Regions from separate parts of the Micromonospora sp. WMMD980 genome, predicted to be linked through region 3. Evidence: riboswitches for the same ligand, from Rfam matches in the RefSeq annotation. Region 3 holds a riboswitch; each other region holds the start of a gene.
What was found. A riboswitch is a leader RNA that binds a small molecule or an ion and turns the genes downstream of it on or off. The one in region 3 is predicted to bind cyclic di-AMP.
Positions count from the first base shown of each region.

Region 1 (10,116 bases), 670 kb from region 3:
CTGGTCCGCTCGAACAGCGGCGCGCCGATCCGCCGTTCCAGCCTCCGCACCACGTGGCTGGTCCGCCCGGTGGTCACCCGCAGCCGCTCGGCGGTGCGCCCGAAGTGCAGCTCCTCGGCCAAGGTCAGGAACGCCTCGATCTCGTACCGCTCCAGCACCCGGCGCTCCCGTCGTTGACCGTCGGGCAACGATGGTAGAGCGATCGCGTCTTGGTCCGGCCGCCGCCTCCGACCAGGGTTGACGGTGTTCCCAACCTGGTCAGGAGGATCTGATGACGATGCGTGTGACCGGTTTCGACCACCTGGTGCTGGCGGTGGAGGACGTCGAGCGCTCCCTCGACTTCTACTGCGGCACGCTCGGCCTGGCCCCGGTGCGGGTCGACCGCTGGCGCGCCGGCGAGGTGCCGTTCCCCTCGGTGCGCGTCGACGCCGGCACCATGATCGACCTGGTGGCCGGCGCGCCGGGCGGGTCCAACGTGGACCACTTCTGCCTGGTGGTGGCGCCGGTCGACTGGGCGGCGGTGGTGGCGTCCGGGCGGTTCACGGTGCTGACCGGGCCGGTGCCGCGCTTCGGCGCGCGGGGCACCGGCACCTCGATCTACGTCAGCGACCCGGACGGCAACACGGTCGAACTCCGCAGCTACGACTCGCTAGCCTGACGCGGTGCCACACCTCGAACGCCTCGCCGCCCACCACGCGCCCGCGTTGCTGCGGTTCGAGCGGGAGAACCGGGCATACTTCGCCCGGTTCGTCGCCGACCGGGGCGACGCGTACTTCGCCGGCTTCGCGGCCCGGCACGCGGCCCTGCTCGACGAGCAGGAGCGCGGCGTCTGCCACTTCCACCTGCTGGTGGACGACGACGGCAGCGTGCTCGGCCGGTTCAACCTCTTCGACGTGGCCGACGGCGGCGCCGAACTGGGCTACCGGGTGGCCGAGCACGCCACCGGGCGCGGCGTGGCCCGACGCGGCGTCCAGGCCGTCTGCGACCTGGCCCGGACCGAGTACGGTCTGCGCCGGCTGGTCGCCTCGGCCGCGCTGGCGAACCCGGCGTCGCTGACGGTGCTGCGGCGCGCCGGCTTCGTGCCGGACGGCGAGGTGGAGGTGGGCGGGAAGCCGGCCGTGCGGCACGTCCTCGACCTGACCGCTCAGACCTCCACCGGCGGCTCCGCCTGGTAGGCCCGGTGCAGCGTGGCCAAGAACTCCTCGGCCTCCGGGAACCGCACCGGGCCGATCCGGGACACCGGCACCCCTGGTGTCCGAGAGTTCAGCACCGCCGCCCCGGCGAAGCCGGGCAGGTCGTCCCGCGTCACCGGCCGGGTCCGCTGCGGCACGCCGAGCCGGTCCAACTGCCGCCGGAGGATGCCCATGGTGGTGCCGACCAGCATCGGCGCATCCGGCCAGACCACCGCGTCACCGTCGGCGAACACCAGGTTCCAGATCGTCGCCTCGGTGAACCGGCCCGTCCGATCCACGAACGCGGCGTCGTCGAAGCCGTCCCGGACCGCCCGGCGGGCGAGGTGACTCTTCGCCAGCTCACCGACGTGCTTCACCGCCGGGAGGAACCGCTCGTACTCGTACGCCGCCAGCGCCAGCGGCCCGGCCGGCGGTGACGCGGGGGCACGGGTCCGGACCAGCAGGTCCGGTTCGCTCTCGCCGGGATGGATCGTGGCGGTCAGCGTGACGTCCGGCGGGGCCGGCCTGGATGGCGACCCGCATCGCAGCGCGCACCTGGTCGTCGGGCAGCGCGGTACCGAACAGCTCGTGGGAGGCGTCCCGCAGGCGGGCGAGGTGCAGGTCGAGGCCGCGCACCCGGCGGTCGCGCACCTGCATCGCGGTGAAGTGGGCGTTGCCGGCGAAGGCGAGCGGCGCCAGGTCGTCGGCGGTCGCCGGCCGGCCGTTGCGGTGTACGGCGAAGAACCCCATGCCGGAACTCTAGGGGCGGTGATCGCGAGCCCAGGCGCCGAGTCGGGCGGCCAGCTCGTGCAACCGCTGGCGAAACTGATCGCGCAATGCCCGGTCGGTGCCCGCCAGCACGCCCGCGGGAAGGTCGGCCCAGAACTCCTGAGTGAGGCGGCACGATCCAGGGTCCAGCGGCTCAACGGTGAGCGCACCCCACGTCGGCGGGTACATCAGACTACGCGTCACCGCGCGGCGGCCCTGTTCCATCTCGATCACCTCGTGCAGAATGCCGAGCCGGCCCTCCGGGGTCCGCTGCACGAACGCCTGGATCTCGCCGACCCCGCTACGCCCGGGCAGAGTCACCGCCACTTCCGTCGAGTCGAAGAGCGTGCGGGTGGACGCTGGATCCCACATGAACGAAAATGCCGTCTCCGCATTCACCGGCAGGTCGACGGTGGTCGTCTCATGGACCCGCACCGGATCGGCCGCCACTCTCATCATGCGAAGGCGTATGCGCACGCCGCATTGTGGCAGACGCGCCATCGAGACTCGGAAACGCCGGACGGGTGGCGACGCCGACCTCGGCCGGTCCGGCCTGGTGGCGCGCCGGAACGAGTACGGGCGCAGGTGTCCCGCCAGAGGGAGGTGACCTACTAGCCCTTCACCCGCGCATCCATGGAAGCAGTCCCGCCCTCGGGAACATCGACCACCAGAGGAGGCACACAGGCGGCCAGTAGGTCACGGCGGCGACGGCGAAGTACCACGGGCGCCATCCGTCGAACAAGCCGCGGTAGCCGCTGGCATCGGCCCAGTCGTGCACGGCCCAGCTCCATAACGCGTAGCCAGCAAGGAAGGAGAGGGAGCAGCCAACTCGTGCTGCTTTTCCGGGTGTACGCCCGCACCAACGGTCCAGTGCCTTCCGCCCCACGCGTACATCATGACCCTGCCTTGCAAAGGTCAGAACTGCTGTCAGCCGGTGTGTGGGACCTGCCGCTAGTCTGGGGCACCGACGCGGACCGGGTTACTTGGTGCAGTTGGTGACCTTGACCGTATCCGTGTGGGGCGGTCAGCTGGCCTGGTGGGGAGTTGAGGCCATGATCCGGCGGAATGACCCGCTCGCCCTGTTGGCAATCGCCATGGGCACGGCGACCGGCATTTTCGTCTGGGTAGCGCCCTCCCACATCCCCTACACCTCCCAGATGCTGCTGCTGCTCCTTGTGCCGATCGGCACGCTTGTGCTGCTCATGTACCTCGCAGGGCCGGCTGCCTTCGTGGCGGTGACCCGCACGCATGTCGTCGTGGGCAACCCGCTCGTCAGATACAGCGTTCCGCGGTCACTGGTCGATGGGGTCCGGATCGATGGGTTTGGCATCGAGCTGCAGGTTTCCGGGCACTCGCCCATTCCGATCGCTGCCCTGACGCCGGCAGTGGGCGGTCACAACCGGGTGCGTCCAGGCGGGTACCGAACGCGCTTGGACAGGATCGCGGCGCTCTTGGAGCACACGCCGGCGACACTCGTAGCCGGCACGATGGTGCGCCGGCACCGGTATGTACACCTCGTCCTCTTGACGGTCGACGTGCTGGCTCTGGTCGGGATGGTGTTCTACATCAGCACCGACCCCCTCAAGTAGGAGCGAACCGGCGGGCACAGGCCGGCCGGGCACATCCGGACGACGACAAGGTGGAGCGGCCCACACTATGACCGCGACGCCGACACCGTCACAGCCAGCGGCGAGCGATGGCACGCCTGGGAACTCGACAAACCCACCGACCTCGACGTGCCACCCATCGGCCACCGAGTCCTCCACGCCATCTCGGAACGCAGGCAGTGGCGCGCCCGGCTCGACGCCGCGAGACGGGCTGCCGACCCGCCTGACGTTCGGCAACTAGCTGCAAGCCCACCGAGAGCGGGGAGGGATGACGGTCAGTGGATGAGGTGCTGACGGTGGAGGAAGCCGCGCCGCCGATGAAGATGAGCATCCACTACGTGCGGCGGCTGGCCGCGCAGCGGCGCATCGCCTTTTCACAAGGTCGGCCGCTGCGTGGCCGAGCCCTCGGACAAGGGCAAGAAGGCAGGTGAGAAGCGTGGCCGGTGGATGGCCGGAGGGGCGCTGATGGCCGGTGGAACGTCGAAGACCCTGGCTCGGACTCGCGTCCTGGGCAGGGCCTTCGTGGTGGAGCGGGTGACGGGAATCGAACCCGCACTGTCAGCTTGGGAAGCTGATGTTCTGCCATTGAACTACACCCGCAGGCGGCACCACTGTACCTGAGGTCACCATCCCCGTGCACCCAGGCACCCCCGCCGGAGCGGTCCGGCCAGTTGATCAAGCGATGTTGCATGCCGGCAACATATGGCCGTTCTCAAATTTGTCGATGGGATGTAACGTCTGCTCCACGTTTCCGACCCGGCGTGACACACCCCCGGTCACGCCGTCAGAAAGAGGTGGGCCCATGGGACTCCGTCCCAACCTGCTGACCCGGCGTACCGCCGGTGTCGCGACGTCGACCCTCGCGCTGCTGCTCAGCACCGCGGCCGTCGGCGTCGTCCCCGCTGCTTCGGCCTTCTCGGCCGCCCCGGCCGGCGTCTGCGCCGAGCCGGCCGACGCCCACGCCGACGCCCGCGTCGCCAAGGGCGGCCACGCCAAGCTCGACCCGAACCACCTGACCGCCAAGCAGGTACGCGAGCGCGAGGCCGACCTCGCCACCGCGCAGCGCGAGCGGGCCAACTTCCGGACCGGCGCGGTCACCCCGTTGGCGACCGTCACCATCCCGGTCGTCGTGCACGTCATCCAGGAGAACAGCACCCGGGCCGGCGGCAACATCCCGGACTCGCTGATCAACCAGCAGATCAGCGTGCTCAACCAGTCCTACTCGGGCTCGACGGGCGGCGCGGCCACCGCGTTCTCCTTCCAGCTCGCCAAGATCAACCGGGTGACCAACCCGTCGTGGTACCCGATCGTGCAGGGCTCCTCGGCGGAGCGGTCGATGAAGACCTCGCTGCGCACGGGCGGCAAGAACACGCTGAACATGTATCTCGGTGAGCTGAGCGACGGCCTGCTCGGCTGGGCGACGTTCCCGAAGCGCACGCTGGACAAGATGGACGGCGTGGTCGTGCTGAACGAGTCCCTGCCCGGCGGCACCGCCACCAACTACAACCAGGGCGACACCGGCACCCACGAGATCGGCCACTGGCTGAACCTCTACCACACCTTCCAGGGCGGCTGCTCGGGCTCGGGTGACAGCGTCTCCGACACCCCGGCCGAGGCCTCCCCGGCGTACGCCTGCCCGACCGGTCGGGACACCTGCTCGGCCACGGGCAAGGACCCCATCACCAACTTCATGGACTACACCTACGACTCCTGCATGTACCAGTTCACCGCCGGCCAGGCGAGCCGCATGCTCACCGCGTGGAACGCCTACCGCGCGGCCTGACCTGCCGCACCGCGTACCGGTGCCGGCCCTGTCCTCGGACGGGGCCGGCACCTGTCGTTTGCGGACCCGGTCAGGCGGCCGGGCGGCGGGTGTCGAAGCCGTGCCGGCCGCGTCGACCCTCGGCGACGAGCGGGTCGCGTCGCCGGACCGGCGTGGCGTCGTGCGGGTCGAGCCAGAGCCGCACCTGCGGCCCGCCGGCACCGGGGCGGGCCACCTGGTCGCGCCGGGTCAGCATCGCCACATCGACGGTGAACTCGAACAACCGCCAATCGCCCTGCGGAGTCGCCCGGCCGAGCCGGGCCAACCGGGCCACGGCGGCCGGATCGGAAACCGGGCGAGCCCGACCCGCCACGTATGCCTCGTCGTCGCTCTCCTCCGGCGGGAAGGAGTGCAGCGCGTAGCGGCCGTCGCGTTCGAGGTCGCGGCGCTTCGGCGAGTCGATGACGAAACACCAGAGCCCGTCATCGGTGATCAGCGGGGAGACCGGGTGCACCCGGGGGCCACCGTCGGCGCGGACCGTGGCGAGGTAGCCGAAGCCCGGCCCGTACTGCTGGAACAGAAGGCGGATCTCGGCGGCGAGGCGGGGCTCGTCGGCGGCGAATTCGGACCAGGAAGCCATGCCGACATCCTATCGAACAGGTGTACGAGAGCGCAGTCCGACACGCAGGTCACCCGCACCGGTCGCTATGGTGTTCCGATGCTGCTCTCCGACCGCGACCTGGTCTCCGAGATCAAGGCGGGCACGCTCGCGCTGGAGCCCTTCGAGCCCACGCTGGTGCAGCCGTCCAGCATCGACGTACGCCTGGACCGGTTGTTCCGGGTCTTCAACAACCATCTCTACACGCACATCGACCCGTCGGTGCAGCAGGACGACCTGACCTCGATGGTGGAGGTGCCGGAGGGGCAGCCGTTCGTGCTGCACCCGGGCGAGTTCGTGCTCGCGTCCACGCTCGAGGTGATCTCGCTCGGCGAGGAGTTGGCCGGCCGGCTGGAGGGCAAGTCCTCGCTGGGACGGCTCGGCCTGCTGACGCACTCCACCGCCGGCTTCATCGACCCGGGCTTCTCCGGGCACGTCACATTGGAGCTGTCCAACGTGGCGAACCTGCCGATCACGCTCTGGCCGGGCATGAAGATCGGTCAGCTGTGCATCTTCCGGCTCTCGTCGCCGGCCGAGCACCCGTACGGCTCGGCCGTCTACGGCTCGCGCTACCAGGGCCAGCGCGGCCCCACGCCGAGCCGCTCCTGGCAGAGCTGGCGCACCTGGCCGACGCGCTGACGCCGCCCGCCGCCTGTTAAAAGGGGCCCCCTGTTATGCGGAATGCGTTAACAGGGGGCCCCTCCTTGCACCTCAGCCGGGGCGGCCGTAGCTGTTGATGTCGCCGTCGTCGACGCGCTTCATCGTGATGGGCTTGCCGGACTGGGAGGCGTGCACCACCCAACCGTCGCCGACGTACATGCCCACATGGTGCAGGTCGCCGTAGTAGAAGACCAGGTCGCCGGCGCGCAGCTCGGCGCGGCTGACCCGCCGGGTGACGTTGTGCTGCTGGCGGGCGTTGTGCGGCAGCGAGACGCCGGCCTTCGCCCAGGCGGCCATGGTCAGGCCGGAGCAGTCGAAGTGGTCCGGGCCGGCGGCGCCCCAGACGTAGATCTTGCCGATCTGGGCGCAGGCGAACTTGACCGCCACTCCGGCCGCGCCGCCGGGATACCCGGACGGGCAGGGCGCCGGACGCAGCGGGCCGCCACCGCCGTTGCCGTAGACCTTGAGCCGCAGCTTCTGCAGCTTGGCGATCTCGGCGTCGATCTGCTTCTTCTTCGCCGCGAGCTGCGCCTCGGTGCGACTGAGGTCGGCGACCATCGCGTCCAGCGGCTTCTTCTTCGCGGCCAGCTCGTCGCGGAGTTCGGCGATGTCGCGCACCTGCTCCTGCTGGTGGTGCGCGAAGCGGTCGAGCATCTCCAGGCCGCTGACCAGCTCGCTCGGCGAGCGGCTGCCCAGCAGGGCGTTCACGGTCGAGAGGTTGTCGCCCTTGTACGCGTCGGCGGCGAGCCCGCCGACCTGCCCGAGCGCGGCGTCCACCCGCGCCTGCAGCGGGGTGATCTGCCTACCGAGCGCGTCGGCCTGCCGGCGCCGCACCGCGAGCTGCTCGCGTACGGCGTTGACCTGCTCGATGACGGGTTCGAGCTTGTTCCAGTCGCGGTCGATCTGGGCCTCGATCTCGGCGACCGAGGGTTCGGCGTGGGCCGCCGTCGCGCCACCGGTCATGACGACCGCGGCGCCGACCAGTGCGGCGAGTGTGGTGGTGAAGCGGGACCAGCGGGAACGCGGCACGACCACGGACCGGTCGATCGACCGGCTCGACGTCGGCCGCGGGGCATGGTGTGCCACCGGGCGTCCGTACTCCTTCGTCTGACCGCCTACCGGGTTAGCTGACGGGTTCGGGCGGGAAGGGAGCCGCCCTACCGCAGTGGCTGCGGATTCACCCCAGGTACCTGGGTCCCCGGTTCGCCCGTGGGCGACTCGGCGGTGTCGGACCGTCACCGCCCGGGTTGGACGATGAAACTGGCGGCCGACGATTGACCAGAGTAGGTACCTCCGTTATCGATCCGCAACCCGAACGGCAGTGACACTCCGTACCCAATATCTGACGCGAGACGCGAGTGAAGCTTTCTTTCACGCAACTTTCAACACCGGAAAGGTATTGACCGACGCGGGTGCCCGGAGTGAGGGTGGGAACGCAGTGACCCCCATCCCTGTCCAGGAGGTTCGATGCACCTCTCACCCCCGCCGTCGGGCGGACGGATACTGCTCGCCGCCGCCGTGGCGACCGCGACCGCACTGGCCACCACCGGCCCGGTGATCGCCGCGCCCGCCGCGCCGGCCGTCGGAGACCGGCAGCAGCAGTACGCCGCCGCGGCGGCCGAGTACGGCGTGCCGCCGAACGTGCTGCTCGGCGTCTCCTACCTGGAGTCCCGTTGGGACGTCCACCCGGGCCAGCCCAGCACCAGCGGCGGCTACGGCCCGATGCACCTGACCGACGCCACCCACGTGCTCGCCACGCCCGGCAGCGCGCACGTCGACGAGGACGAGGACCCGCGCGGCGACGACTCGCGCCCGCTCACGCTCGACCCGGCCACGGCCGCCGCGCCGGCCCGGGAGACGCCGCTGCCGACGGCCTCGCTCCAGACGGTCGACGCCGCCGCGACGCTCACCGGGCTCGACGCGCAGAAGCTGCGCACCGATCCGGCCGCGAACATCCGTGGCGGCGCGGCGCTGCTCGCCTCGTACCAGAAGGCACTGGGCGGGCCGGTCGGCGCCGCCAGCGACCCGGCGGCCTGGTACGGCGCGGTGGCCCGCTACTCGGGCGCGGACACCACCGACGCGGCGGCGGCCTTCGCCGACGAGGTCTACGACCAGCTCGGCCAGGGCGCGACCCGCACCACCGACGACGGGCAGCGGGTCACGCTGGCCGCCACCGCCGCGCGTCCGGACCGCGCCGCCCTGACCCGGCTCGGGCTGCGGCACGCCACGCGGCCGGACGGGCTGGAATGCCCGGTGCGGCTGGCCTGTGAGTGGATCCCCGCGCCCTACGAGCAGCTCGGCGCGGACCCGGGCGACTACGGCAACCACGACCTGGGCGACCGGCCCGAGCAGCAGAAGATCGAATACATCGTCATCCACGACACCGAGGGCTACTTCGCCCCCAGCGTCGACCTGGTGAAGCGGGCCGACTACCTGGGCTGGCACTACACGCTGCGCTCGGTCGACGGCTACGTGGCGCAGCACATCAACGCCAAGGACGTCGGCTGGCACGCCGGCAACTGGTACGTCAACGCCAAGTCCATCGGCCTGGAGCACGAGGGCTTCGCCGGGCAGGGCACCTGGTACACCGAGGCGATGTACCGCAGCTCGGCCAAGCTGGTCCGGTACCTGGCGCACAAGTTCGGCATCCCACTGGACCGGCAGCACATCATCGGCCACGACAACGTGCCCGGCACCACCGCCGGCACGGTCAAGGGCATGCACTGGGACCCGGGACCCTACTGGGACTGGTCGCACTACTTCGACCTGATGAAGGCGCCGTTCCGGACCACCGGCACGTCGCGCACCGGACTGGTCACCATCGACCCCGACTTCGCTGCCAACCGACCGGCGTTCGTCGGCTGCAACCAGCAGCCGCCGGGCGTCCCGACGCCCACCCCGCCGGCCGAGACCTGCCCGTCGCGCGGCTCCTCGGCGGTCGTGCTGCGGACCGCGCCGAGCGCGGACGCCCCGCTGGTCAACGACCTCGGGCTGCGCCCGGACGGCACGCCGGACACGATGTACATCTCGGACCACGGTGCCCGCGCCTCCGCCGGGCAGACGTACGCGGTGGCCGGCCGGCAGGGTGACTGGACGGCGATCTGGTATCTCGGCCAGAAGGCGTGGTTCCAGAACCCGGCCTCGGCGCCCACCGCGAAGTGGGCGACCGGCTTCGTGGTGACGCCGCGGCCCGGGAAGGCCACGATCCCGGTGTACGGCCGCGCCTACCCGGAGCAGGCCGCCTACCCGGACACCATTCCCTACCAGACCATCTCTCCGCTGCAGTACACGTTGGCCGCCGGCCAGCGGTACGCGGTCGGCGGCGTGCTGCCCGGCGAGTACTACCGGGCCGTCTCGTTCGACGGCACCGCGCCGGGCGACCGGACCGTGGTCCGCGGCAAGAACCGCTACGTGCAGGTCCAGTTCGGCCACCGGATCATGTTCGTGAACCTCGCCGACGTGCTGATCCTGCCGTCGCCGGTCGGCGCG
Region 1 covers NZ_JARUBE010000003.1:5,468,982-5,479,097, forward strand. Annotated here, with positions in the region: gene O7618_RS25755 (LysR family transcriptional regulator) at 1-158, opposite strand, end outside; gene O7618_RS25760 (VOC family protein) at 272-658, shown strand; gene O7618_RS25765 (GNAT family N-acetyltransferase) at 663-1,175, shown strand; gene O7618_RS25770 (aminotransferase class IV) at 1,145-1,636, opposite strand; gene O7618_RS25775 (hypothetical protein) at 1,533-1,922, opposite strand; gene O7618_RS25780 (SRPBCC family protein) at 1,932-2,390, opposite strand; gene O7618_RS25785 (hypothetical protein) at 2,927-3,529, shown strand; gene O7618_RS25790 (hypothetical protein) at 3,826-3,978, shown strand; tRNA gene O7618_RS25795 (tRNA-Gly) at 4,074-4,147, opposite strand; gene O7618_RS25800 (zinc metalloprotease) at 4,350-5,330, shown strand; gene O7618_RS25805 (pyridoxamine 5'-phosphate oxidase family protein) at 5,401-5,949, opposite strand; gene dcd (dCTP deaminase) at 6,028-6,606, shown strand; gene O7618_RS25815 (NlpC/P60 family protein) at 6,679-7,713, opposite strand; cyclic di-AMP (ydaO/yuaA leader) riboswitch at 7,724-7,861, opposite strand; gene O7618_RS25820 (peptidoglycan recognition family protein) at 8,095-10,116, shown strand, end outside.
Region 1: another riboswitch for cyclic di-AMP. It lies ahead of O7618_RS25815 (NlpC/P60 family protein); the one in region 3 lies ahead of O7618_RS22575 (hypothetical protein).

Region 2 (10,116 bases), 4.4 Mb from region 3:
CGGCTGGCGTCCGCCGCACGCGCTGCTGCGCGCGTTGCGCCCCAGCATCCGCTGGATGCTCTTCGGCGACCGCTGCGACGCGGCCGACATCCGCCTGGTCACCTCGGCGGTGGCGCGCGCCACGCTCCGCTCGATCGGCGGGTTCCGCGCCTCGATCGGCGCCCAGCACCGGCTGGAGACGCTCGCCGCGCTCGGCGGGCTGCCGGCCGCCGCGCTGGTCGGCGACCGGGACCGGCTGACCCCGCCGCCCTGCGCCGAGTCGATCGCGGCGGCGCTGCCCACCGCGGAGCTGACCGTCTGCCCCGGCGCCGGCCACATGCTGATGATGGAGCGCCCGGACGTGGTGAACGCCGCCGTCGCGGGCGTGGTGAACCGGGTGCTCGCCGGCTCGGCCCCGCCGGCCACCCGGTCGGTCGACGGTCGGCGACGCCGGTCGGCCGCTCGTCGGGTGGCGGCCTGATCCGCGGCCGGGAGACGGGTGGCCGCCTGCCCCGCGGCCGAACGGCCGGGAAACGGGTGGGAACGGCCGGATAAGGGGCAGGCGACACCGGCCGTGTGCCGGTCAGCGGCATGGCCCCGACGTCCGGTTTGCCGGCGGCCCGTACCCTCATTCAGCCCGTCGTGCCGTCCGACCACAGGAGCACCGCGTTGACCGACCAGACCACGCTGGACCGGGAGATCGCCGCCGAGCAGCGGCACCTCGACCGGGTGTACGCCCGGCTGGCCGAACTGCGCCGGTCCGCGGCCGCCGCCGAGCGGGAGGGGTACCAGCTGGCCCGGGTCGGCACCTTCGGCGCGCTGGTCGAGCGGGACGCGATGGTCTTCCACGCCGCCCAGCGCCGGCACGTGCTGGACGCCGAGCACGAGGGGCTGGTCTTCGGCCGGCTGGACCTGCGGACCGGGCAGGTGCTGCACGTGGGCCGGCTCGGCGTGCGCGCCGACGACGCCGAGACGCTGGTGGTGGACTGGCGGGCCCCCGCGGCGGCGGCGTTCTACCAGGCCACGCCGGCCGAGCCGCGCGGCGTGGTGCGGCGGCGCACGATCCAGTCCACGGCGGAGAAGGTCACCCGGATCGAGGACGACCTGCTGGACCCGGAGGCCGCCCCGCCGGACCTGGCGGTGGTCGGCGACGGCGCGTTGCTGGCCACGCTGTCCCGGGCCACCGGCCGGGGCATGCGCGACATCGTGGCCACCATCCAGCGGGAGCAGGACGAGGCGATCCGCTCCCCCGGCAACGGCGTCACGATCGTCTCCGGCGGCCCGGGCACCGGCAAGACGGCGGTGGCCCTGCACCGGGCCGCGTACCTGCTCTATTCCGACCGGGCCCGGTACGCCGGCGGCGGCATCCTGGTGGTCGGGCCGTCGGGCGTGTTCGTCGAGTACATCGCGTCGGTGCTGCCGTCGCTCGGCGAGGAGACCGCCACCCTGCACTCGCTCGGCTCGCTCTTCCCGGGCCTGTCCGCGACCCGGACCGACCCGCCGGAGGTGGCGGCGGTGAAGGGTTCGCTGCGGATGCGCCGGGTGCTGGAGCGCGCGGTCCGGGACGCGGTGCCGGACTCCCCGGCGGAGCTGCGCCTGCTCTACCGCGGGGAGCTGCTGCGGCTGGACCGGCCGGCGCTGGACGCGGTGCGGGACCGGACGCTGACCCGGGGCGCGCGCCGTAACGAGGTGCGCCGGGCCGCGTTCGACGCGGTGCTCGCCGCGCTCTTCGCGCAGGCCCGCACGCTGCGGGTGGGCCGGCTGCCGGAGCAGCCGGCGTTCGAGGACGAGATCATCGAGCGGCCGGAGTTCCGCGAGTTCCTCAAGGCCTGGTGGCCCCGGCTGCACCCGCGCCACGTGCTGGGCTGGCTGGCCCGGCCGGAGCGGCTGCGCCGGTACGCCGGCGGGGTCCTCTCCTCGGCCGAGATCCGGTTGCTCACCGACGCCTACCGGACGCTCGACACCGACGGGCTGACCGTCGCCGACATCGCCCTGCTGGACGAGCTGGACGCGTTGCTCGGCACGCCGGTGCGGCGGGCGAAGCCGAAGCGCGACCCGTACCAGCTCGCCGGCGGCGTGCGGGAGCTGAGCACGTACGCCGATCGGCAGCGCGCCGCGCGGGCGGCGGCCCGGGAGCGTCCGGCGGACTACCGCGACTACGCGCACGTGGTGGTGGACGAGTCGCAGGACGTGTCGCCGATGCAGTGGCGGATGGTCGGACGGCGCGGCCGCCTGGCGTCCTGGACCGTGGTCGGCGATCCGGCGCAGACCGCCTGGACCGGTGACCCGCAGGAGCTGGACCGGGCCCGGGACCAGGCGTTGGGCCGGCGTCGCCGGCACCGCTACGAGCTGACCACCAACTACCGCAACTCGGCGGAGATCTTCGCGGTGGCGGCGGCGGAGATCCGCCGGCTGTACCCGGATCTGGCGTTGCCCGACGCGGTGCGGTCCACCGGCGTGCCGCCGGTGCGGCGCACGGTGGCCGCCGCCGAGCTGCCGGCGGCCACTGTCGAGGCGGCCCGGACGCTGCTGGCCGAGGTGGAGGGGACGGTCGGCGTGATCACGCCGGTGCCGCGCCGGGACGAGGTGGCCGGCTGGCTGGGCGAGCTGGGCGGCGGCCGGCTCCAGGTGGTGACCAGCCTGCAGGCCAAGGGCATGGAGTACGACGGTGTGGTGCTGGTGGCGCCGGGTGAGATCCGGGCCGATCCGGGTTCCGGGGTCCGCACGCTCTACGTGGCGCTCTCCCGGGCCACCCAGCGCCTGACCACGCTCGACCCGGTGGCGTGACCCCACCCTCACTTGCACACATAGCGATGTGAGCATAGATTGGTTCCGGCCGGGGCACGAGGCGGAGGGTGTGTGCGTGGGCGCAGGTCATGACCACAGCGGCGCGGTGGCGAACGCGGCGCACCGCCACGCAGGGCGACTCTGGGCCGCCTTCGCGCTGCTCGCCGCGCTGATGCTGGTCGAGGCGGTGGCCGCCGTCACGACCGGCTCGCTCGCCCTGCTCTCCGACGCCGGGCACATGTTCACCGACGTGCTGGGCATCGGCATGGCGCTCGCGGCGATCAGCGCCACCCGACGCGCCCGCACCGACCCGCAGCGCACGTTCGGGCTCTACCGACTCGAGGTGCTCGCGGCGCTGGCGAACGCGGTGCTGCTCGGCGCCGTCGCGATCTACGTCCTCGTCGAGGCGGTCCGCCGGTTCGGCGAGCCGCCCGAGGTGCTCGCCGGCCCGATGCTCGTGGTCGCCGTGCTCGGCCTGTTCGCCAACGTCGCCGCGTTCGCGCTGCTGCGCTCCGGCGCGCAGGAGAGCATCAACCTGCGGGGCGCCTATCTGGAGGTGCTGGGCGACCTGCTCGGCTCGCTCGGCGTGATCGGCGCCGCGCTGGTCATCGCGCTCACCGACTGGTGGTGGGCCGACCCGGTGGTCGCGGTGGCGATCGGCCTGTTCATCCTGCCGCGCACCTGGCGGCTCGGCCGCGCCGCGGTGCGCATCCTGGTGCAGGCCGCACCGGAGCACCTCCAGGTGACCGCGGTGCACGACCGGCTGGCCGCCGTGCCCGGCGTGGCCGAGGTGCACGACCTGCACGTCTGGACGCTCACCTCGGGCATGGACGTCGCCTCGGCGCACCTCACCGTCGACGGGGGCGCCGAGGTCGCCAACGTGCTGGCCGCGGCCCGGGCCGCGCTGCACGAGGACTTCTCGATCGACCACGCCACGTTGCAGATCGAACCCGGAGCGTCAGCCGGCACCTGTGGCCCGACCGGGTGGTAATTGAGGACAGACTTAAATCAGCGTGGTTATTGTTGGCCTATGCCGGTTTTGCCCGGTTACCGGCTCCGGGTGGCGGAGCCGGCTCCGGGCAACGCCGGTAGGCTCGGCCGCGGCCACACCTCGGGCGTCACTCCGGCACCCGTGGGCGCGGCCGGCGCCTAATCGCCCGCAGGGCGAGCCGGGGAACCACGTACGTGGGGTGCATCCGCGTCAGCGGTAGGGATCTTCCGTCCCGAACCCGTCAGCTAACCCGGTCGGCGGTTGACGGAAGGACACGCGAATGCCCACAGTGGCACCTGTACGACGGACGGCCGCCCGGTTGGCGGCCCTACTCGTCGCGACGCTGGCCCTCGGCGTCGGGACCGTGCCGGTCTCCCCCGCCCCGGCGGCGCGGGCGGCCTCCCCGACCGGCCTGCTCGCCGCCGCGCCCGGCGACGACGAGGGCGGCACCCCCGCGCTGCGCGACCAGCTCGACGCGGCCAGCAAGGGCTGGCTGGAGGCGAAGGCCGCGCTGAACCGCTCGGTGACCCGGCAGAAGCAGCTCAACGACCGACTCAAGACCATCGACGTGGAGTTGGCCGAACGCGACGCCAAGGTCGGTGAGATCGCCGGGGTGGCGTACCGCACCGGCCGGATGGGCACCGCCGCGGCACTGCTCGCCAGCCGGACGCCGGAAGGCTTCATGGACCGGGCCGCGGCGCTGGAGACGGTCGCCGCGCACGAGGACCGGACGCTGCGCGACCTGATCGCCACCCGGGACGAGGCGACCCGCACCCGCGCCGCGCTCGACGGCGAGATCACCGAACAGCGCAAGCAGGTCACGCTGATGGCGAAGCGCAAGAACCAGGCCGAGCGGGCGCTGGAGGTCGCCAACCGGCGGCCGGCCCCGAGCCGCGGCAGCGACGCGGGCGACGACGGCGGCAGCACCCGGGGCACGTCCACGGCGAACGCGAAGCCGGCCAAGCGCAACTCCGACGGCTCCTGGCCTGCGGAGTCGTGCAGCGTCAACGACCCGACGCCGGCCAGCGGCTGCATCACCCCGCGCACGCTGCACGCGTTGCAGCAGGCCAAGGCGGCCGGCTTCACCAGGTACGTCTCCTGCCATCGGCCCAGCGGCTCCGGTGAGCACCCGAAGGGGCGGGCCTGCGACTTCGCGGCGCAGAAGGACGGCTTCGGCGGAGTCGCCAGCGGCGGGGACAAGACGTACGGCAACAACCTGTCCGCGTACTTCATCCGCAACGCCGACCCGCTCGCCGTGCTCTACGTGATCTGGTTCAAGCGGATCTGGTTGCCCAGCAGCGGGTGGAAGTCGTACAGCGGTGGCAACGGCGACCCGTCCAGCGACCACACCAACCACGTGCACCTGTCGGTCTACTGAGCACTACGCTCACCGACGTACGCCTGGTGTCGCCGCCTGACCCACGACGTGGGCCACGCGGCGGCCGACGATCGGTGGCATGAGACGACTCTCCCCCGCCGGCCGCAAAGTGCTGCTCGCCGCGCACCTGACCACGTCGCTGGGCTGGCTCGGCACCGACCTGACGCTGCTCGCGCTCGGCGTGGCCGGGCTGCGCGGGGCCGACCCCGAGGTGGTCTATCCGGCGGCGGCGTTGCTGGTGACCTGGCTGTTCGCGCCGCTGAGCGTGGCGGTCTGGCTGATCGGGACCGCCAGCGCGCTGCTCACCCCGTCTCCACCCACAAGCCATGGGGGCGGGTCAGGCCGGCCGGCCCTCCAGGGTCGCGCCGAGCCGGGCGGCGAGGCCCAGGTGGGCCGCCCGGGCCTGGCGGAACGCGTAGCCGAACAGCGGCGCCGGCGCGGTGAGAGTGATCTCCACGTCGATCCGCACCACGCCGTCGGGCTCGTCGCGCAGCCGGGTGTGGTTGCGCACCGTGGTCGCCGGTTGCTGCCGTGCCACGGTGACCACCTCGTCGTCGTTGGCGATCAACACGTCGGCCTGGTAGGTCACCGGGAAGTGCAGCGGTCCGAGTTCCAGCCGGTCGGTGATCGCATAGCTGGCCAGCGCACCGGGCCGGGGCGGCAACTGCCGCACCCGCACGATCAACGGATGCAGCTCACCCTGCCGGCTCAGGTCACCGAGCAGGTCCACCGCATCCGCCCGGCGGCACCGGGCCTGCACGGTGTAGCTGAAACTGTCGCTACTCTGCAACCGGTCCCCCTCGCCGTCGTGGGTCCGGACGATCGTCCCGTACCGGGGCCAAGCTGGCAACGGGTCGAAGGTCCTCCGGTCGGTGGGGCCGGTCGGCGGGCGTCAGGCGCCGGGGAGCACCTCGGGGGTGTCGTCGGCGAACCAGGGCTCGGGCGCGCCGAAGAGGCCGAGCAGGCCGGTCACCCAGAGCTGGCGGTGCACGAACCGGCTCGGCTCGGTCACCACGAGCTTGACGCCGCTGACCTCGCAGGTCTGGAAGCCGGCCACCATGGCGCTGATGCCGACGGAGTCGATGAACGTCACGAGCCGCATGTTCAGCTCGATCCGCGCGGGGCGCCCCTTGGCGAGCACCTCGGCGATCGCTTCCCGCACCTCGTACGCGGTGTCGACGTCGATCTCCCCTCGGGGCGCGATCTGGACGGCACCACCCGGACGCAACGACTTCACGATCGACAGGCTCACGCGAGCACCTCCACTCGCCCCAACGGGCGCCTCATCAGTACGCGGGCCGCGACCGAGAGTATTCCTCCAACGGCCCCGGTCGCCACCCCCCGGGATGAGCAATTCGCGGACTGGGCACACCTGGGCGAGCCCAATCCGGACCTCCGGGTTCCGAATTCCCCTTCGACGCGGACCGTGACCAGCCGAACGACCGAGCCGGGTCGACCGATCCGCCGACCCAGGGTAGCGGGCCCGCGCACGTCCCGGGGAACACCCACCCGTCGGCGCGTTCGGGTGAGCGGTCGGGCGTTTGGGACGGCAGCGGGTGGGGCACTGCCCAGCGGGAGTGGCACCCCGAGGAGGTAGAACAATGTTCGGATCCAGCCTGATCGACCGCCGCAGCAAGCCCGAGCGGGTCGCGGACCAGGCGTGGCAGCACCTGCTCTCCGCGGTCGGTTCCGCCGGGGACAGCGTGCGCGACGTCACCCGCACCGCCCGCCGCAGCTCCTCCGGCCTGGCCGACGACGCCACCGACCTGGTCGGCTCCGCCGCCGACGAGGCACGCCGACGGGCCGGCCTCGCCTTCGACGCGCTCGCCGGTCGCCGTCCCGCGCTGCCCTGGACGTTGTTGATCGCGGCGGCCCTGGCCGGCGCGGCCATCGGCTGGGCCGCCGGCACCGCCGCCCGTGCCGCCGGCAGCCGCGACGGCGGCGCCGACGAGATCGAGTTCGTGGACGTCGACCGGCCGAACTCCCCGGCCGGCCTGGACGGCTGACCGAACGGCTCACCCGCAGAACGGTGGCCGCCCCCACACTCGGGAGCGGCCACCGCTGTCGTGCCTTCTCCCCGGCTCAGCGGGCGGCGCAGGAGACGGTCGGCGCGCGGTTGCCGCCGGTCGCGGTGCCGGTGAAGCCGACAGTGGTCGACCCGCCGACGCCGAGGTTGCCGTTCCAGCCCGCGTCGGTGACCGTCACTGCCGCGCCGGTCTGCGTGTACGACCCGCTCCACAGCTGGGAGATCCGCTGACCGTCCGGGAAGGTCCAGGTCAGCGTCCACCCGGCGATCGGCGTGGTGCCGGAGTTGCGCACCGCCACCTCGCCCTGGAAACCACCCGGCCAGGTGTTCGTCACCGCGTAGGCGGCCGCGCACCCGCGCCCGGTCGACGACGGGGTCGGCGTGGGACTCGGCGCGGTCGGGGTGGGGGTCGGCGTGGGCGTCGGGGTCGGCGAGGGCGACGGCGAGGACGGGGTCGGCGTCGGGCTCGCCGAGGTGGGGGTCGGCGTCGGCGTGCCGCCGAGCCGGTCCGCCACCAGGATGCCCCGGCCGTTGGTGCCCAGGTAGACCCGGCCGTAGACGCGCGGGTCGCCGGTGAGCGCCTCGCCCGCGTTGCCGTACTGGTGCTTGTCGTCGTTGATCCGCACCCACGTCGCGCCGGCGTCGTCGGAACGGTGCACCCCGGCCGTGCCGTCGACCGTGCCGACGGTGAACAACGCCGGGTAGGTCTTCCCGGGCGCCGCCTTGCCGAAGCCGACGTTCACCGCCGACGACACGCCGGTCAGCTTCGTGAAGCTGGCCCCGGAGTTGGTGGAGTGCCACAGGCCACCCGCGCCCGCCAGCCAGAGGTCGCCCTCGACCCCGGGCAGCGCCTTGAACTTGACGCCGGTGGTGGGCAGTCCGGTCGCCGCGGTGGCGGTGAAGCTCGCCCCGCCGTTGGTGCTGACGTAGAACTTCCCGGCGCTGACGCCGTAGAACTTGTTCGGGTTGACCCGGTCGGACTCGACCGTCGCGTTGGCCGGGATGCCGGTGGCGGCGGTCCACGAGTTGCCGAAGCCGACCGAGCGGACCACCTGCTGCCCGGCGTCGCCGGGCGACCAGACGAACTGGCCGCCGTCCGCGGACGCGGCCACCGTGCCGCCGTTGTTGATCCCGCCGGGTTCGGTGCCCTGGAACCAGTTGGCCCCGCCGTCGGTGGAGAAGGCCACATGGCTGTCGTTGGGCCGGTCGGAGTCGGTGAAGTTGCCGGCCCGCACCATCACCGCGGGCTTGGTCTCCGCGTAGTCGAGGCTGGTGGTGCTGGTGAACCCCGGCTGGGTGAACATCATCGGCGGCACCGCGCCGAGGTCGGTGTGCCGGAAGCCGCCGACGTCGCCGAGCCCGCTGACCAGCGGCGCCCCGGACGGCGGGCTGATCAGGTCGAGCACCGCGGTCTCCTCCAGCCCCTTCACCATCGGCGTGATGGTGAACGTGCCGCCGGTGTCCCACTTGGTCAGGCCGGTGGTGCCGTAGATCGTCGCGCCGGTGCCGTACATCATCCGGTCGCTGTCGAACGGGTCGATCTCCAGCGACTCGTTCATCCAGCCCAGCTTCGGGGTCTCCTCCGGCGGGGCCGGATTCGACCCGAACGTCAGCCACGGCACCGAGCTGACGTCCATGGCGTATCTCTTGCTCCGGTTCGGATAGCTGGTGAAGTCCCAGATCCGGGTCCAGGTCGCGCCCCCGTCGGTGCTGCGCCAGAAGATCGCGTCCGGCCACCAGGAGATCTGGGTGGCGACCATGAGCGTGTTCGGGTGCTGGCGGTCGATGGTCAGTCCGGAGTAGCCGAAGTAGGCGTCCCCGCTGGACGACGGGACCGGGCTGATCCGCGTCCACGCGCCGGTCGCCCGGTCGAACCTCCACACGTCACCCTTGCCGCCGTCGTACGGGCCACCGGTGTCGCTGGTGGCGATGTAGAGGAAGCCGCCGACCGGGTCCACCACGCCCTTGTGTGCCAGGTAGCCGGTCGGCTGGCCGGGGATCCGCTCCCAGGTGACGCCGGCGTCGGTGCTGCGGTAGACCGGGTTCTGCTTGTCCGCCACGCCGACGTAGATCGTGTTCGTGGCGGCGCCGGCCGTACCCGTGCTCTTGTCGAAGCTCACCCAGGTCAGGCCCTGGTTCTGGCTCTGGTAGCCGCTGCTGTCGTTCGGGTCGGCCCGGTAGTTGCCCACGTTCGGGAAGGCGGCCACCCTGGCCCAGGTCACCCCGTAGTCGGTGCTGCGCCACAGGCCGTTGCCACCCTCGGCGCCGTAGTAGAGGACGCTGTTCCGGTTGGGGTCGACGGCGAGCCGCTCCCCCATGCCCCGGCCGGGCATGTTGCCGCCGTTCTTGAACGGCAACTCGGTGGCCTGCCAGGTGGCGCCCTTGTCGGTCGAGCGCAGGATCGCCCCGTTGTTCGGGTCCCAGTCGTTCGTGTACATGCCGACCGCCGCGTACACCCGGTTGGTCTGCACCGGGTCGGTGGCCAGGCTGACCACCCCGTTCCAGCCCCACCGGTCCGCGCCGACCCAGTCCAGCAACGGCGTCCACGAGCCGGTGGCCTGCTCCCAGCGGTACGCCCCGCCGATGTCGGTCCGCGCGTAGATCAGGTTCTTCTCGGTGGGGTTGAAGACGATGCCGGGCACGAAGCCGCCGCCGTCGATCCGGACGTTCTTCCAGGTGTACGGCTCGGCGGCCGCGGCGGAGGCCGGGGGCGCGCCGGTGGTGACGAGCGGCACGACGACGGCCGCCGCCGTGGCGGCCAGCGCGACGGCGGCCAGCCCGGCGAGACTTCTGCGCATTGGAGCGGTCCTCTCGGATGCCCTGTGGTGAGGGAACGGGAGCAGGGGGTGACGCGGCGTCGGGGAGCGGCCCGGGCTCCCCGTCGGCGTGCTGGCTCCCGCAGCCGAGGGATCCTCAGCGTACGCCGGTCGGTCGGTTCATGGAAGCGCTCCCACG
Region 2 covers NZ_JARUBE010000003.1:361,989-372,104, reverse strand. Annotated here, with positions in the region: gene O7618_RS02240 (alpha/beta hydrolase) at 1-460, shown strand, start outside; gene O7618_RS02235 (AAA family ATPase) at 649-2,766, shown strand; gene O7618_RS02230 (cation diffusion facilitator family transporter) at 2,843-3,757, shown strand; cyclic di-AMP (ydaO/yuaA leader) riboswitch at 3,903-4,033, shown strand; gene O7618_RS02225 (hypothetical protein) at 4,038-5,135, shown strand; gene O7618_RS02220 (SRPBCC family protein) at 5,473-5,925, opposite strand; gene O7618_RS02215 (STAS domain-containing protein) at 6,028-6,387, opposite strand; gene O7618_RS02210 (hypothetical protein) at 6,737-7,141, shown strand; gene O7618_RS02205 (cellulose binding domain-containing protein) at 7,218-9,959, opposite strand.
Region 2: another riboswitch for cyclic di-AMP. It lies ahead of O7618_RS02225 (hypothetical protein); the one in region 3 lies ahead of O7618_RS22575 (hypothetical protein).

Region 3 (10,116 bases):
GGCCGAGCGTCTGCTGCACCATCACCGGGGCCGGGCCGCCGGAGCGGGGGCAGCGCTCGTGGCCCCGGCCCAGCCGGTGGCCCACCTCGTGGTTGAGCAGGTACTGCCGGTAGAGATCCAGGTCGGGCACGTGCGGCACGCCGTACACCCAGCGGGCCACGTCGATCACGACCCGGTCGCCGTTGCGGCACGAGGTGTAGCGGTCGCTCGGGTCGCCGCACAGGTCGCCCCGGGTCGCCGGCGTGGTCAGCAGCACGGTGAAGTCGGCCGGCCCGTCCTGGCCCACCCGTTGCAGCCGCCACCGGCCGTCGCCGGTCCAGCCCCGCCGGTCGGCGAGCGTCGCCGCGACCTGCCGGGCGAAGCGCTCCACGTCCACGTTGCGGATGCCGTCCTCCACCGCGACCCGGTATCGCAGCAGCTCACCGGAGCGCCCGGCCACCGCGCCGACCGTGTCGGCGGTCCGGAAGCCGCCACCGCCGCGCGCGGGGTAGCTGATGCCGGGTGGGACCCGGCCGGCCACCGGGACCGGCGAGGGCGCGGCCGTCGCCGGCGGGCGCGCGGACGGCACCGCCGCCGGCACGGTCCGCTCCACGCCGCCCGAGGCCAGCAGGTCGGGTCGGGCACGCACGGCGTACCCTCCGCCGGCCGTGAGGCCGGTCACGACGAGGACCGCGACCAGCGCGCGGACGCCGGCCCGCGACCTCCGTCGCCGTCGATGCACGCCCCGGTCCCGCCCGCCCACGTCGCTCTCCGTCCGTCGTCCCGCCCGCGCTCCGCAGGAGAGTACGGGCGGCGGGGCCGGTCGGTTGAACCGATGGGCCGGGTACCGTCGAGTGCGGGGTGGGCGACCTGCCGCCTGTCGGAGTCCAGGGAGAGCCACCCGTGTCATCAGCCGAGCCGCTGCTCGACGCCGCCCTCGTGGCGGCGCGCGGCACCGACGTACGCGCCGCCGAGCGGGCCCTCGACGCGCTGGTGGTGCGCGACGGCGCGGCGGTGGACGCGGCGCTGCTCACCCGCCTGTGCCGCACGCTGGGCCGGCTCTGGCCGCGCGGCTGGCAACCGGTCGACCTGGACCGGCTCGCCGCCCGGCGACTCACGTCGCGCGGCGCCCGGCTGCTGCGTGACGCGCTGGCCGCCCAGCGGCGCACGCTGCCCGACCCGGTCCCGGCCTGGTTCGACGACCAGCTCGCCGACCTGGGCACCCGCTGGGACACCGACGCGGGTTGGCTGGACCGTCGCGCGGACGGCGACCGGATCACCGCGCTGCGCGACGCGGTCGACGCGCTCGTCCTGATCGAGGGGCTGCCCCCGATCGCGCTGCTCCGCCCGCCGCCCGGTGCCGCCGCCGTCCCGCTCGCCGCCGTCCCGGCCACCGGCTCCCGGATGCTCGACCGGGTACGCGCGCTGCTGGCCAAGGCCGAGTCGACCGCCTACCCGGCCGAGGCGGAGGCGTTCACCGCGAAGGCGCAGGAGCTGATGGCCCGGCACAGCATCGACACGGCGCTGCTCGACGCCACCGCGGCCCGCCCGGATCGGCCGGGCGGCATCCGCCTGGGCACCGACGCCCCGTACGCGGCGGCGAAGGCGCTGCTGATCCAGGAGGTGGCGGGCGCGAACCGGTGCGAGTCGGTGTGGTCCGACGACCTGGGTTTCGCCACCGTGCTCGGCTTTCCGGCCGACCTGGCCGCGGTGGAGCTGCTGCACACGTCGTTGCTGGTGCAGGCCACCGCCGCGATGCTGCGCGGGCGCGCCGCCCGGGGCCGGACCAGCGGGCGGCGCACCAAGGGCTACGATGAGTCGTTCCTCAACGCGTTCGCGCTGCGCATCGGGGAGCGGCTGCGGGCGACCAGCACGGCGGCGGCCGAGGAGCACGCCGACGGCCGGTTGCTGCCGGTGCTCGCGGCTCGCACGGACGCGGTCCGGGAACGCACCGAGCAGCTCTTCCCCGGCACCACCCGGCACCGGCTCCAGGTCCGCGACTCCGAGGGCTGGAGTTCCGGCACCACCGCCGCCGACCGCGCCTCCCTCGACGCCAACCACCCGACACCGCGCCCATTGCGCGGAGCCCGCTGAACCAGGCCCGCCTCGTCCTGCGGCGATCACGAGTGGTGGGCCCGTGTTTGAACCATGCGGGCAATCACCAGGCGTGACAGCGACGTCGGGGCCAGAGGTGACCGATCCGCGCCTTTGCTCTGCAGCCATCCGCGCAGCGGTGACGGATCGTCACCGAACCGGGCCATCACCGGTATCGGCGACTCTGACGTCAGCACAGGTCAACCGCCCGGTGCGGATATGGCTGCAGAGCAAAGGCGCCCAGATGCTCGGGCCACTCCCGGGCGATGCCATTACTCTCCGCACCCACCCGAACCGATCGCGCTGCGTAACCGACCGCTGGATCAGCTCAAGCCGAGCAGGAGCAGCGGAAGACCTTCAGGTCATCGCTTCTGCAAGGTGATCGACGCGTAATGGGCGAACCGCTCCACCGCCCAGTCGAACTGCGCACAGGCGTACCATTCCTGGCACTGCAGGCAGCCGCGCCTCGGCCCGAGCGATCACGAGTGGACCGCCGCAGGGGGCAGAGTCTGCACGTCGTGCTCCCCCACGGCGGGGCGGACGGAGCCCTCGGATTGCTGAAGTCCAGGAGCGCCCGACCGCTGTCTCACTGTCTCCACTTTGCCGCGCTGCCCGATGAGATCCGCCACCGGAGGTGGTCCACCAGGCATGGGAGATGTCTTCAGTCAACTGTCGGTGTCGCTGGACGGCTACGTGGCCGCGCCGGGTCAGAGCGTCCAGGATCCGCTCGGCCGGGGCGGCCTGCGGCTGCACGAGTGGGCCTTCGCCACCGAGAGTTGGCGCGCGCAGCACGGTCTCGCCGACGGGGAGCGCACCGTCGACGCCGAGGTGATCGGCGGCGGCACGCCGCTGTTCGACGGGCCGCTGGACGTCGCCCTGGCGCCGGAAAAGGTGGTGGCGGCACCCGGCGTCACCCACCTCCGCTACCGGGTACGCCACTGACCACAACACGCACGCCGGGCCGGCCCGAAGGCCGGCCCGGTGGGTTGTGCAAGTCGTACGTCAGCTCTTGAAGGCGTCCTTGATCTTCTCGCCGGCCTGCTTGAGCTTGGCGCCGGCCTGGTCGTTGCGGCCCTCGGCCTCGAGGCGCTCGTCGTCGGTCGCCCGGCCGACGCCCTCCTTGACCTTGCCCGCGGTGTCCTGGGAAGCGTTGTCGATCTTGTCGTCGAGACCCATGGGAACCTCCACCTCAGCTGTTGCGTGACGACAACTGGTTACCCCGGCGGTCGCCGGCCCAATCCCACGTCACCCGATCGGGCGAAACCGCCGCAGCCGGAGGCTGTTCGCCACCACGAAGACCGACGAGAAGGCCATCGCCGCGCCGGCGAGCATCGGGTTGAGCAGCCCGGCGGCCGCCAGCGGCAGCGCGGCCACGTTGTAGGCGAACGCCCAGAACAGGTTGCCCTTGATGATCGCCAGGGTGCGGCGGGAGAGCCGGATGGCGTCCGCCGCGGCCAGCAGGTCACCGCGGACCAGGGTCAGGTCGGCGGCCTCGATCGCCACGTCGGTGCCCGTGCCCATGGCCAGGCCGAGGTCGGCCCGGGCCAACGCGGCGGCGTCGTTGACCCCGTCGCCGACCATCGCCACCACCCGGCCCTCGCGTTGGAGCCGCTCGACCACCGCCACCTTGTCGGCCGGCAGCACCTCGGCGATCACCTCGTCGATGCCCACCTCGGCGGCCACCGCCGTCGCCACCGTGGTGTTGTCGCCGGTGAGCAGCACCGGGGTGAGCCCCAGGCCGCGCAGCCGGTCGACCGCCGCCCGGCTGGTCGACCTCACCGCGTCGGCCACCGCGAGCACCCCGCGGGCCCGCCCGTCCCAGCCGACCAGGACCGCCGTCCGACCGGCCGCCTCCGCGCCGGTCACGGCCCGCGCCACCTCGTCGGGTACGTCGAGACCGCGCTCCCGCAGCAGCCGGAGCCGCCCGACCAGCACGGCCCGGCCGTCGACCGTGCCGGCCACGCCCAGCCCCTCGGTGTTGGCGAAGTCGGCGACCGCCGGCAGCGGGCCGGCAGCCGTCGCTGCCTCGGCCACCGCCCGGGCGATCGGGTGCTCGGAGGCCGCCTCCAACGCGCCGGCCAGCCGGAGCAGCTCGCCGGCATCCTCGCCGGGCGCGGGCCGCACCTCGGCCAGCGCCATCCGGCCGGTGGTGACGGTGCCGGTCTTGTCCAGCACCACGGTGTCGACCCGGCGGGTGGACTCCAGCACCTCCGGCCCCTTGATCAGCACACCGAGCTGGGCGCCGCGCCCGGTGCCGACCAGCAGCGCGGTCGGCGTCGCCAGGCCCAGCGCGCACGGGCAGGCGATGATCAGCACCGCCACGGCGGCGGTGAACGCGGCGGTCGGCCCGCCGCCGGTGCCGAGCCACCAGCCGAGCGTGGCGGCGGCCAGGGCGATCACGATCGGCACGAAGACGCCGGAGATGCGGTCGGCGAGCCGCTGCACCGCCGCCTTGCCGGTCTGCGCCGCCTCCACCAGCCGCGCCATCTGGGCGAGCTGGGTGTCCCCGCCGATCCGGGTGGCCCGGACCACGAGCCGGCCGCCGGCGTTCACGGTCGCGCCCACCACGGCGTCGCCCGGCCCCACCTCGACCGGCACCGATTCGCCGGTGAGCATGCCGGCGTCGACCGCCGAGGTGCCCTCCTCGACCATGCCGTCGGTGGCGATCTTCTCGCCCGGCCGGACCACGAACCGGTCGCCGACCGCGAGCTGGTCGACCGGGACCCGCACCTCCTGCCCGCCGCGCCGCACCGCGACGTCCTTCGCGCCCAGTTCGAGCAGGGCCCGCAGCGCGGAACCGGCGGTGCGCTTGGCGCGGGCCTCGAAGTAGCGCCCGGCCAGGATGAAGACCGTGACGCCGGCGGCGGCCTCCAGGTAGATGTTGCCGGCGCCGTCGCCTCTTGTGATGTCGAACCGGAACGGGTGCGTCATCCCCGGCATCCCGGCATCGCCGAGGAAGAGCGCCCAGAGCGACCAGCCGAACGCGGCAAGCGTGCCGAGCGAGACCAGGGTGTCCATGGTCGCCGCGCCGTGCCGCAGGTTGACCAGCGCGGCCCGGTGGAACGGCAGCCCGCCCCAGACCACCACCGGCGCGGCCAGCGTGAGCGAGGCCCACTGCCAGTGGTCGAACTGCCAGGCCGGCACCATGGCCAGCACGATCACCGGCAGGGTCAGCACGGCGGAGACCCACAACCGGGTACGCGCGCCGCGCAGCTCGTTCACCGGCTCACCGGCCGTGGTCGCCTCGGTCCGGGTGGGCGGGGGCGGCACCACTGCCGTGTAGCCGGTCTTCTCCACGGTGGCGATCAGGTCGTCCGGCGCGACCTCGTCGGCGTACCGGACGGTGGCCTTCTCGGTGGCGTAGTTCACCGTGGCCTCGACGCCGTCCATCCGGTTGAGCTTCTTCTCGATCCGGGCCGCGCAGGACGCGCAGGTCATGCCACCGATCGTGAGTTCGATCTGGTTCGGCGCGGTCGGCAGCGCCTTTCCCGTGGTGGTCATCGCGGCACCTCCCCGGTGGGGTCGCCGGCCACGACGGTGAACTCGGCGGTGTGCACCGCGTCGCCGTGCCGGAAGTCCAGGTAGAGACGGTACGCCCCGGCGGAGGGCACCTCGGCCGCGAACGTGACCGCCGGTCCGGCCGGGGTCCGCCCGTCACCGAGCTCGCCCTCCGGGTGCACGTGCAGGTAGGCCAGGTCGCCCTGACGCAGCGCCACCAGGTGCCCGTACGCCCCGAGGTAGGGCTGGAGGTCGGTGACCGGGCGGCCGCCCCGGCTGACCGAGAGCGTGAGCCGGCTGGTGCGACCCGGCTCCGGCGTGCCGGTGAGCGTCACCGTGTAGCCGTCGACCGTCGTGCTGGTCGCCGGGGACGGCAGCGGCCGGGCGGCCAACAGGCCGGGAACGGTGACGTCGACCCCGAGGGTCAGCGCCTCCCCGCCGGTGGGGGTGAAGTCGGCGAACGCCCGCCAGACGCCGGGCGCGGCGAGCGGCGAGGCGACCCGCCAGGTGCCGTCGTCGGCCAGCTCCGGGTGCACGTGCCGGAAGCCGGACAGGTCGCGTCGGGCGACGATCAGGTGCATGCGCCTGTCGTGGGCCACCTCGTAGCGGGTGACCGGCTTCCCGTCCGGGCCGGTGATCCGGAACGCGAACTCGCCGGCCGGGGCGGTGACCGGCTGGAGCGTGTAGCCACGCTCGGCGACGAGCAGCCCGCCGGGCAGGTGCGCGGCGTCGCCGGAGCCCCGGTCGCCGTGTCCGGCGGCGCCGGTCCCGTGGTCGGTGTCGGTGGGGTCGTGGCTGGTCTCGGCGGCCGGGGCGACGGGACCGGCCAGGTGACCGATCCCGTACGCCCCGCCGAACACCGCCGCGAGGCCGAGGGCGAAGCCGCTCAGCTTCGTCGCCGTGTTCATGGTGCCTCCTCCGGTTGACGGATGCGTTGGGCCCGTCAGGCCTCGGCGAGGTCGTAGCCGGCCTCGTCCACCGCGGCGTGGACGGCGTCGGCGTCCATCGGGCCCTGGCTGGTGACGGTGACCCGGCCGGTGGCCAGGTCGACCTTGACGTCGGTGACGCCCGGCAGCGCGGTCAGTTCGGCGCTGACCGCGTTGACGCAGTGGCCGCAGGTCATGCCGGTCACCCGGTAGGTGGTCTCCATCTCGCCCTCCGATCTGATACCCCCTAGGGGTACATGGTGAACCTTACCATACCCCCGAGGGGTACGGTATCCTCGGCACATGACCACCCCGTCCACCCCGACCCGGGGCTACACCGCCAGCAAGGACCAGCTCCTCGCCCGGCTCCGTCGCGTCGAGGGGCAGGTCCGGGGCATCGAGAAGATGGTCGAGGACGACCGCTACTGCATCGACGTGCTGACCCAGATCTCGGCCATCCAGGCCGCGCTGGACAAGGTCGCCCTGGGCCTGCTCGACGGCCACGCCCGGCACTGCATGCACGAGGGCGCCGCCGAAGGCCGTGCCGACGAGATGGCGACCGAGATGATGGCCGCCGTGGGCCGCCTCATGAAGCGCGGCTGACCCCCTCCCCCCGTGGGGCTGGCTACCATGGCCCGGCGACGAACGGGCGTGGCCAGCACGCGCCCGCGCCGGCCGAGGACCAGTCGGGCCGGCGACCGGGTCGCGCCGTCGACAGTTGGGAGACGCCGTGGGCGCCGACCACAGCCGTCCCGCCCCCGCGCCGCCGCGCGTACGCCGGCTCCTCGTCGCGACAGTGGTGCCGCTCTTCGTGCTCACCGTCGTCGCGGCGCTGGCGCTCTGGCCCCGGCAGGGGCCGGAACCGGCGGGCGGCGAGAACGTGCCGCGCCACCACGGCACGGTGACCCGGGTGGTGACCGAGCCCTGCCCGCCGACCCCGGAGGCGCCGACGGGCGCCGCGGGACGGTGCGGCACCGTGACCGTCGCCGTGGAGCAGGGCCCTGACGCGGGCCGGCAGGTCGAGACGCCGATCCCGGACGGCCCCGGCGCGCCCCGGGTCGAGGTCGGCGACAAGGTGATCCTGGTCGAGCTGACCGACCCGGCCGATCCGACGGTGAAGACCTACAACATCGCCGAGCATCAACGCGGGACGTCGCTGATCTGGCTGGTGGCGCTCTTCGCGGCCGCGATCGTGGCGTTCGGCCGCTGGCGCGGGCTGGCCGCGCTCGGCGGGCTGGTGGCCAGTTTCGCCATCCTGCTCGGCTTCGTGCTGCCGGGGATCGGCGCCGGCCGGTCCCCGCTGCCGGTGGCGATCGTCGGCGCCGCGCTCATCATGTTCGTGGTGCTCTACCTGACGCACGGGATCAGCGCGCAGACCTCGGTGGCCGTGCTCGGCACACTCGGCAGCCTGGTGGTCACCGGCGTGCTCGGCACGCTCGCCACCGGCGCCACCCACCTGACCGGCTTCGGCAGCGAGGACGCCACCACACTGTCCATGTTCCAGGGTGACGTGGACCTGCACGGGCTGCTGCTGGCCGGCATCATCATCGGCTCGCTGGGCGTGCTGGACGACGTGACGGTCACCCAGTCGGCGACCGTCACCGAGCTGGCGCGGGCCAACCCGGGGCTGTCCCGGCGGCAGCTCTACCGGGCGGCCACCCGGGTCGGCCGGGCACACATCGCGTCCACCGTCAACACCATCGTGCTCGCCTACGCGGGCGCCTCGCTGCCGCTGCTACTCCTCCTGGTCGCCGACTCCCGCCCGGTCGGCGAGATCCTCACCAGCGAGTTCCTCGCCCAGGAGATCGTCCGCAGCGCGGTGGCCACGCTCGGCCTGATCGCCGCCGTACCGCTGACCACCGCGCTGGCCGCGGTCGTCACCACCGCCGGGCGGCGCGGGCCGGACGCGGACGCCGCGTCGCCGCCCACGGCCCGGCCGCCGCGCGGGCCGAACGAGGCGCTGGAGGCGCTCGGCGGCGGGTCCGCCGCGCGACGGCCCGGCGAACCGAGGAGTACGGAGGCCACATGGTGACACTCCGCAGCGTGACGGCCGACGTCAAACGCGATCCTGCTCACGCTGGGCAATGTCGAATTCTCGCGATTGGTCGGCTTCCGGACGTAGATCCCCGGTCGGGATCTCGGGTAACCTCGCCCCCGGTCACCGCCGAAGGCGCGCACCGGCGCCTGCGGTGCCGCCGCCCAATCGCCTCCGGGCGAACCGGGGAACCAGGTACATGGGGTGAATCCGCGCGAGCGGTAGGGGCCGCTTCCGTCCCGAACCCGTCAGCTAACCCGGTCGGCGGTCGACGGAAGGGAACACTGTGACGGCACCCCTGCGCCGCTGGTCGACACCCGTGGTGGCCGTGCTCGCCGCGTTCGCCGTGCTGGTCGGGCCGACCTCGGCGACGGCCGCCCCGCACGCCGCCGCTCCCAAACCCTCCGGGCACGCGGAGGACGACGAACCGCCGCTCATCACCGAGGCGATCGACTCCGCCAACCGGTCCTACCTCCAGGCGAAGTCGAAGCTCGCCAAGTCGCAGGAGCGCCAGAAGCGGCTGACCGCCGAGAAGGCGGCGGCCGAGGCCGAGCTTGCGGCGCTCAGCCCGCAGGTCAACCAGATCGCCGCGCAGTCCTACCGGACCGGTCGGATGGGCGCGATGGCGATGCTGCTGGAGAGCCGGTCGCCCGACTCGTTCGTCGAACGCGCCAGCGCCCTGGACGAGCTCAACCTCTTCAACGCGCAGCGGCTCGCCGCCATCAACGCCGCCAAGACCCGCGCCGAGCAGGCCCAGATCGCCGCCGACGCCGAGGTGCGCGAGCAGGAGAAGCAGACGAACGCGATGGCCCGCGAACGGACCGCGGCGCAGAAGGCGCTGAAGCTGGTCGGCGGCCTGGGCTTCACCGGCGGTCTGGTCTCGGCGACCTCGCCGGTCGCCAGGATCGGTCCCGGCCGCACCGCCGACGGCGGCTGGAAGGCGGAGTCGTGCAGCGAGAACGACCCGACCACGTCCGGTTGCGTCACGCCGCGCACGCTGCACGCCTACAAGGAGGTCAAGCGCGCCGGCTTCGACCGCTTCGTGGGTTGCTACCGACCGGGCGGGCCGTGGGAGCACCCCAAGGGCAGGGCCTGCGACTGGTCGCTGCAGAACAGCGGCTTCTCGCCGTGGCACAACAACGACACCCGCAGGTACGGCAACGAGGTGGCCGCCTTCCTCATCCGCAACGCGGACCGGTTGGGCATCTACTACGTGATCTGGAACCGGCAGATCTGGTTCCCGGCGACCGGCTGGAGTTCCTACAGCGGGCCCTCCAACCACACCGACCACGTGCACATGTCGCTGCTCTGACCCGACCGGCACGAAGAAAAGGGGCCGCCCGAGGGCGGCTCCTTTTCGGGTTTCCGCGACTCAGCCGGCGAGCGCCGGGTCCGCCGGCGCGGCCGGCGCGGGCAGCGCGGCCGGGGACTGCGCCACCGTCCGCACCTCGCCGCCGCTGAGCCGGTACGACATGCCGACCACCGCGCACGACCCGCCGGCCACCCGCTCGGCGAGCACCGTCGAACGGGCCAGCAGGGTCTCCACGATCTGCGCGATGTGGACGTCGACGATCCCGTCCAGAT
Region 3 covers NZ_JARUBE010000003.1:4,794,725-4,804,840, forward strand. Annotated here, with positions in the region: gene O7618_RS22530 (DUF3152 domain-containing protein) at 1-628, opposite strand, end outside; gene O7618_RS22535 (DUF2786 domain-containing protein) at 883-2,073, shown strand; gene O7618_RS22540 (hypothetical protein) at 2,722-3,015, shown strand; gene O7618_RS22545 (CsbD family protein) at 3,076-3,249, opposite strand; gene O7618_RS22550 (heavy metal translocating P-type ATPase) at 3,319-5,574, opposite strand; gene O7618_RS22555 (hypothetical protein) at 5,571-6,479, opposite strand; gene O7618_RS22560 (heavy-metal-associated domain-containing protein) at 6,515-6,721, opposite strand; gene O7618_RS22565 (metal-sensitive transcriptional regulator) at 6,801-7,100, shown strand; gene O7618_RS22570 (YibE/F family protein) at 7,228-8,529, shown strand; cyclic di-AMP (ydaO/yuaA leader) riboswitch at 8,684-8,814, shown strand; gene O7618_RS22575 (hypothetical protein) at 8,819-9,844, shown strand; gene O7618_RS22580 (carbonic anhydrase) at 9,905-10,116, opposite strand, start outside.